Regions from separate parts of the Aeribacillus pallidus genome, predicted to be linked through region 1. Evidence: riboswitches for the same ligand, from Rfam matches in the RefSeq annotation. Region 1 holds a riboswitch; each other region holds the start of a gene.
What was found. Region 1 has a riboswitch for S-adenosylmethionine ahead of ABES52_RS10495 (O-acetylhomoserine aminocarboxypropyltransferase/cysteine synthase family protein). Riboswitches for the same ligand answer to the same signal wherever they lie in the genome.
Positions count from the first base shown of each region.

Region 2: another riboswitch for S-adenosylmethionine. It lies ahead of ABES52_RS05425 (methionine ABC transporter ATP-binding protein); the one in region 1 lies ahead of ABES52_RS10495 (O-acetylhomoserine aminocarboxypropyltransferase/cysteine synthase family protein).
Region 3: another riboswitch for S-adenosylmethionine. It lies ahead of ABES52_RS06620 (sugar ABC transporter substrate-binding protein); the one in region 1 lies ahead of ABES52_RS10495 (O-acetylhomoserine aminocarboxypropyltransferase/cysteine synthase family protein).

Region 1 covers NZ_JBCNBW010000042.1:7,095-9,362, forward strand. The annotation lists gene nagA (N-acetylglucosamine-6-phosphate deacetylase) at 1-785, shown strand, start outside; SAM riboswitch class I at 1,126-1,241, shown strand; gene ABES52_RS10495 (O-acetylhomoserine aminocarboxypropyltransferase/cysteine synthase family protein) at 1,381-2,268, shown strand, end outside.
Region 2 covers NZ_JBCNBW010000021.1:72,361-74,628, reverse strand. The annotation lists gene ABES52_RS05430 (methionine ABC transporter permease) at 1-300, opposite strand, end outside; gene ABES52_RS05425 (methionine ABC transporter ATP-binding protein) at 278-1,318, opposite strand; SAM riboswitch class I at 1,496-1,616, opposite strand; gene ABES52_RS05420 (SCP2 sterol-binding domain-containing protein) at 1,746-2,087, opposite strand.
Region 3 covers NZ_JBCNBW010000027.1:29,695-31,962, forward strand. The annotation lists gene ABES52_RS06615 (sugar ABC transporter ATP-binding protein) at 1-14, opposite strand, end outside; partial or broken gene ABES52_RS06620 (sugar ABC transporter substrate-binding protein) at 7-1,133, opposite strand; SAM riboswitch class I at 1,268-1,432, opposite strand; gene ABES52_RS06625 (thioredoxin domain-containing protein) at 1,489-2,268, opposite strand, start outside.

The DNA.
Region 1 (2,268 bases):
TTATTTCACCGAATCGGGCTGGAGCTCAACCTACACCATATATCATAGAGCCAGATATTACGTTGTTTGAACAATGGCAACGTGCGGCCCATGGCTTCATTCGTTTAGTGACATTAGCTCCTGAATTGCCCGGTGGAATCGAATTCGTGAAACATTTGAAAATACAAGGGGTGGTAGCTTCCATTGGCCATTCAGATGCGGTTTATGAAGAAGTGGTCCAAGCGATTCAAGCGGGGGCTACCCATGGTACTCACTTATTTAACGGGATGCGCGGAATCCATCACCGTGAGCCGGGAGCGGTTGGAGCGCTATTAATGCAGGATGAAATTAAAACCGAAATCATTGTAGATGGAATTCATGTAAGTCCCGAAATGGTTCGTTTTGCCTATCGTAACAAAGGTACGGAAGGTATCATCCTTATTACCGATGCAATGCGGGCCAAATGTATGCCACCGGGTGTATATGAGTTAGGTGGTCAAAAAGTCAGTGTCAACGAATCGAAGGCTGTGTTAGCAGATGGAACACTAGCAGGTAGTATGTTAAAAATGAATGAGGCCATTCAAAACATGCAAACATATACCCAATGCACGTTACGTGACATTGTGCAAATGACCTCATGGAACCCTGCCTCTCAATTAGGCATGCTGGACCGGAAAGGAAGCTTAAAAAAAGGGAAAGATGCAGACATTGTTGTATTGAATCGTGAAGGTGAGGTTATGCTCACATTTTGTCGAGGAAAGATTGCTTACTCTAAAAGAAATACGATTGAAATACCGTCCCTTTAATGATGTTCCCCAATAATTATGATAAAGGCTATGTTATATGTCATTGTTGATTTTTAGCAAGTTGTTCACACGGGGCGACTCCAGCGGGGACAAGAAGCCAGGCAGGCAAGACCCTTACTTGAGCGTAGCGAGGGAATCGGCTTGCGGCTTGCCCGCGGAAAGCGTCCACCTGCAGCGATAAATATCAACAGGATCATTTAACAGACATGATAAAAAATAAACATGAATTTATGTTCTTTTCATATATTAATTATCAGAAAAATAAAAAAAGATTGACATTCCATGTTCCAGTATTATACAATGCTCAACAAGAACATTTTCATATGAGTTTGGAACACAACTCTTATCAAGAGAGGCGGAGGGACTAGGCCCAATGAAGCCCGGCAACCTTCAAGTCAAAAAACGGCTTGAAAAGGTGCCAATTCCTACAGATCCTTGAGATCTGAAAGATAAGAGGAGGAGCGTGTGACACGTAACCCTCTTCTTAGGAAGAGGGTTTTTTTATCCTATCCTCTTCTTATATCCTCACTAGAGTCTTCAACATGTTCAAACTTGTTTCCCTTGTCATTGGTCAAAAATTGAAGGAGGAATGTGTATGAGCAATCACAATTATGAATTGGAAACTATTTTGCTTCACGGAGGGCAGGAGCCAGATCCTGTGACTGGAGCACGGGCGGTCCCGGTCTACCATACAACATCGTATGTGTTTCGGGATACGGAACATGCGCAAAACTTATTTGCCTTAAAAGAAGCGGGGAATATTTACACCCGCATTGGGAATCCAACGGTAGATGTATTTGAAAAGCGCATCGCTCAACTGGAAGGAGGAGCCGCAGCCGTTGCGTTATCATCCGGGATGGCGGCCATTACGTTAGCTATTTTAAACGTGGCGCATGCGGGAGATGAAATAGTCGCTGCCAGCAATTTATACGGCGGTACGTATAATTTATTTGCGGTGACCTTACCGAAGTATGGCATTAACGTTAAATTTGTTGACCCAACCGATCCTGATCATTTCCGGCAAGCAATTACGGAAAAAACGAAAGCAATTTTTGCCGAAACAATTGGAAATCCAAGCTTACATGTGCTTGATATTGAAACGGTCGCGAAAATAGCTCATGATTATCACCTTCCACTTATTATCGATAACACGTTTGCCACTCCATATGTCTGCCGCCCAATAGAATGGGGAGCCGATATCGTCATCCACTCCGCAACGAAATGGATCGGTGGCCATGGTCGAGCCATCGGTGGAGTGGTCGTTGATAGCGGAAAGTTTGATTGGAATCATGAAAAATTCCCGGGCTTTACCGAACCGGACCGGAGCTATCATGGGCTTCGCTATGCAGTAGACGTGAAGGATGCACCGTTTGCAGTCAAGTTACGCGTGCAACTGCTTCGTGACTTTGGTCCATGTTTAAGTCCTGAAAATGCGTTCATCTTTTTGCAAGGGCTTGAAACGTTGCACCTTCGTATACCAAAG
Region 2 (2,268 bases), on a different contig from region 1:
CGCAGGAAGCGCTGCTTTTTCACCAATAATGGTACCCATTAACCACTTGGTAAAAGGAACCAAAAGCACAATTAAAATGATGAATGGGATGGAACGGAAAATATTTACAAACGCACTTACAAGCCAATGAACGACTTTGTTTTCCCACATATTCCCTTTCGATGTTAGGAACAATAATAGACCAAGCACAATTCCTAACATAAACGTAATGAGAACAGAAATCGATGTCATATAGATGGTTTCGTACGTTGCTTCCCACATTTTTTCCCAATTCACATTAGGAAGCCATTTCTCTACCATTTGCTAGCACCTCCACAATCACCCCTTCTTTTTTGACAAATGCCAGAGCGAAATCAATGTCTTCTTTTTCACCATACATCGACACAATGAGCCAGCCGTGTGACCCCTCTTGCGTACGAGACACGTTTCCTTGGACGATGTTCACATCGATTGCAAATTGCCTCACCAGTTGGGAAATAATCGGTTGTTGTACCGAATCGCCAACAAACTTGAACTTGACTAATACTTCTTTGTCACGTAATGGTAAGAACAAGTCGAGATGTTTGTCTGACCCAAACACAGCTTCTTCTTGCTGGATAAAACGTTTTGTGACTTCTGCTTTCGGGTGTTTAAACACCTCTTGAACAGAGCCGACTTCAACGACCGAACCGTATTCCATGACAGCTACGCGATGACAAATTTTTCGGATGACATGCATCTCATGGGTAATTAACACAATCGTAATTCCAAATTTTTGATTAATGGATTTCAACAATTCTAAAATTGAATCTGTTGTTTTTGGATCTAAGGCAGACGTCGCTTCATCACATAAAAGAACTTTTGGATTATTGGCTAATGCTCTGGCGATACCAACTCGCTGCTTTTGACCACCGCTTAATTGAGAAGGGTACGCCTCTTCTTTTCCTTCCAAACCGACTAATTGAATTAGTTCTTGAACGCGCTTTTCACGTTTTTGCTTCGGAATTTTTGCAATTTCTAAAGGGAAGGCGATGTTTTCTTTTACCGTTCGTGACCACAGTAAATTAAAATGCTGAAATACCATGCCAATCTGTTGCCTTGTCTTTCGTAGAATTGCTCCTTTTATTTTGGAGATTTCTTGTCCATCTACAATCACTTTTCCTGAGGTCGGAACTTCTAATCCATTAAGTAGACGAATCAATGTACTTTTACCGGCTCCGCTGTACCCGATAATGCCGAATATTTCTCCTTCTTGAATAGTTAAACTCACATCTTTCAGTGCTGTTACATCACCCGTCTTAGCAGGAAAGGTTTTCGTGACGTTGTCTATCGTAATCATCGAAGGTCACCCTCTTTAAAATTCTATTATTCTTATCAATTTAATCAGAATTAAAATGAAAACGTAAGCGGGACAATCTTTGTCTCCGCTCCCAACATACCAATAGAAACAAAAAAGTCTTCCTGCTAGATGAGCAGAAAGACTTAAACTAGTACATAGGTGCTAGCTCAATTCTTTCTCTCATCTCTCAAAGCAAACAAGTTGCCTTGTGTGAATTGGCACCATTTCAATCGAGTGAATATCGATTGACGGTTGCCGGGTTTCATCGGGCACATCCCTCCACCTCTCTTGATAAGAGCGAAGAATCGCATTCCTTTATTCAATTAAAACGTCTACGCGTTATATCATCTAATTGATTACGAATTCGATTTTACAATTCGTAACAGCTGATGTCAACAAAAAATTTTTTATTTTATTAATTTTAGTGCTAAATTTGTTGTGTATTCACTTCGAAAAGCCATGCAAATGATTCAAAAAACAGTAGCGCACGGTACGAACCTTTTACTTGAATCTCCCTTTTTTTCATTAGTTGTTGAAGCATTTCTTCACCCCGTACAAGTTTCAACAGAGCAGACGTTGTCCCTTCAATAAGGAGATCGCAATGGTCACCTTCGTCCTTTATCCAACGAATGTTACCATGTTGAAACATAAGGTTCCATCTTTTTTCTTTTTCACTTAAACAAATACGCCATTTTTTATTCTCTAATAGCTTGCGGATATGTTCATATGTCAGTGCTTGTTCAATCATGTACTGAATCCATTGTTCCACACCCTCATCCCCTGTCCGTTTTCTTAACAGAAAACTTCCATAAGAAGAAAATATATCCTGCAAAAAAGTTCCGTCATTTTCTCTTATAATCCGATTGTTTCAGCAACGTATATCTCCATTTCCTGAGAAATATGTCGGAACATGCTCCCTAAAATCGCTCAAAAAAAAGCAACTTCTCCTA
Region 3 (2,268 bases), on a different contig from region 1:
TCTAGCTTACTCATTTTTAACGCGCTCCTCCAACGCTTTCATCCATGGTGAAACAGCTACTTCAGCTTGCCCCCAACCAGGGATGTATTGGTGTAAGTCATTCATCGTCACTGTTTGTTCAGGCAGTTGGTTCCTGTGCACTAAGTAAGGGGTAACGGAGAAAATATCTGGTGTTTCTTCCCCTGCTAACTTTTGATAAGCAAACCGCACTTGAATACGTCCTATTTCGGATGGGTCTGTCGCCGTAGTTGCTACCCATGGAGAATTCGGCTGCTGGATCAATTGTAAATCTTCATCGCTTAAATCGATGCCGTATACTTTAATCTCATCACGTCCAGCTTGTTGGATTGCTTTAACGGCTCCTTTGGCAAACTCATCCCATGTCGCAAATACCGCATCGATGTCTCCTTTATTTGGATACTGTTGTAAAATTGCTTCCATTTGGGCTTGCGTATCTAACGCTGTATTGGCAGATGCCGTACCGAATCGTGCAATTTCTTGAATATTCGGATATCTTTGTTTAAACGCCTCATAGATCACATTCCGTCTTTCCATTGGCGTATAGCCAGCTACCCAAATATAAACGATATTTCCTTTCCCATTTAAGTCTTGAGCTAACGTCCGTAGGGAATTCCACGCCAAACTATAATCATCTTGGTCAATAACCGTTACTCCAGGAAGATTCAAATCATTGTCAAATGCAACCACTGGAATTCCTTTTTCAAGCGCTTTTTTACACCTGCTTCCAAAGCGTCGGCACGACCATGGTCAATTAAAATGGCATCCGCTCCCTGGTTGATGGCAGTATCTAGTAGCGAAGCCATTTTCGTTAAATCGTTATCGGCATTGTAAAATTGCACCTCTCCACCAAATGCTTCCACTTGCTCTTTAATCCCTTGAATATATTGTGAAGTAAAGGTCCCGATCGACAATTGATTGACAGACGCGATTTTGATTGGACGATCAAACACTGCCGGGATTTCGCTTGACGAACTTGTTTTCGTTGTCTTCGTTTCAGAAGTCTTCTCTTCTTCTACTGGTGCACTCACTTGATCTTGTTCGTTTGTACAACCACTTACTAACCAGATAACACTAATAAAGACAAGTAGCCATTTCCATTGAATGTTTTTCATGCTTCACACTCTCTCCCTTTATTTATTTTTTATGTAGAAGTACATAGCTTTTGTTCTTTTCCCAAACCCCCCTTTCAAAATATAAAAATGCCTCTTTCCGAAAGAAAGAGGCATGAAGGACACATTCTTCAAACCTCTTATCTCCCAGGAACTTTTCATATGCTCCTGTTGGATTTAGCACCGTGCCTTCGTGTAATATACACGGCCCCTAAAAATTAGGTGCCCCGCCTCACAGCGGTATTACGGTCGGTTGCTGCGGCTTCATCGGGCCAATTCCCTCCGCCAACTCTCGATAAGAGTGTTCAGCACGCTTATGCAGTTTTTATGAAGATATTACCTTCAATGGGCGAAAGTGTCAATCATTTTTTTCATTTTTTATAAAATATTTTTTTACTTCCTCAACGGTATGAACAGGTTGTTGACAAACAAATTGTTGGCAAATTTGAACGGTCCACTGCTTTGATACGTCTTCTTGTTTTTGAAAAACAGTAAACGGAAGAAAGCTCGTCCGCAACCACTGAAAAAGTTCTTCGTCTTTTCGTTCGTCTTTGCCCGAAACAACTACTTCCTCGCCACCATGACTAAGAGCCATGGCCGTTTGAACGGTACATAAATAACCGGAAGGATAGTGGGTGACTTCGTTAGCTGCTGCTTGTAACAATTGTTTAACCGTGGTGAACATTTGCTCATCATTTGTAAGCTTATATAAACGCCATAACTGATACGATGCGATGCCATTTCCAGATGGAATCGCTCCATCGTACCATTGCTTTTCCCGGACGAGTAGTTGTTCTCCGTTTTCATCAGTAAAATAAAAGCCTCCATTCGGGTCCCAAAAGCGGTTCATCATCTCTCGATACAACTTAAGAGCTTGGTGAAGGTAGGTTGACTGACCTTCAGCTTGGAATAATTCAACATACGCCCACAATAAAAAGGCGTAATCGTCAAGATATGCTTGGTATTTGACTTCTCCATCGCGGTAACGTGCCTTTAAGCCCGATTCGGTCCACAAGTGTTGTTCAATGAATTGAAGCGCACGGTTTGCCATTTGGAGAAAAGTGGCTTCTTTTAATGCGGCACCAGCTTTGGCAAGTGCTGCAATCATGAGACCATTCCATGATGTTAAGACTTTATC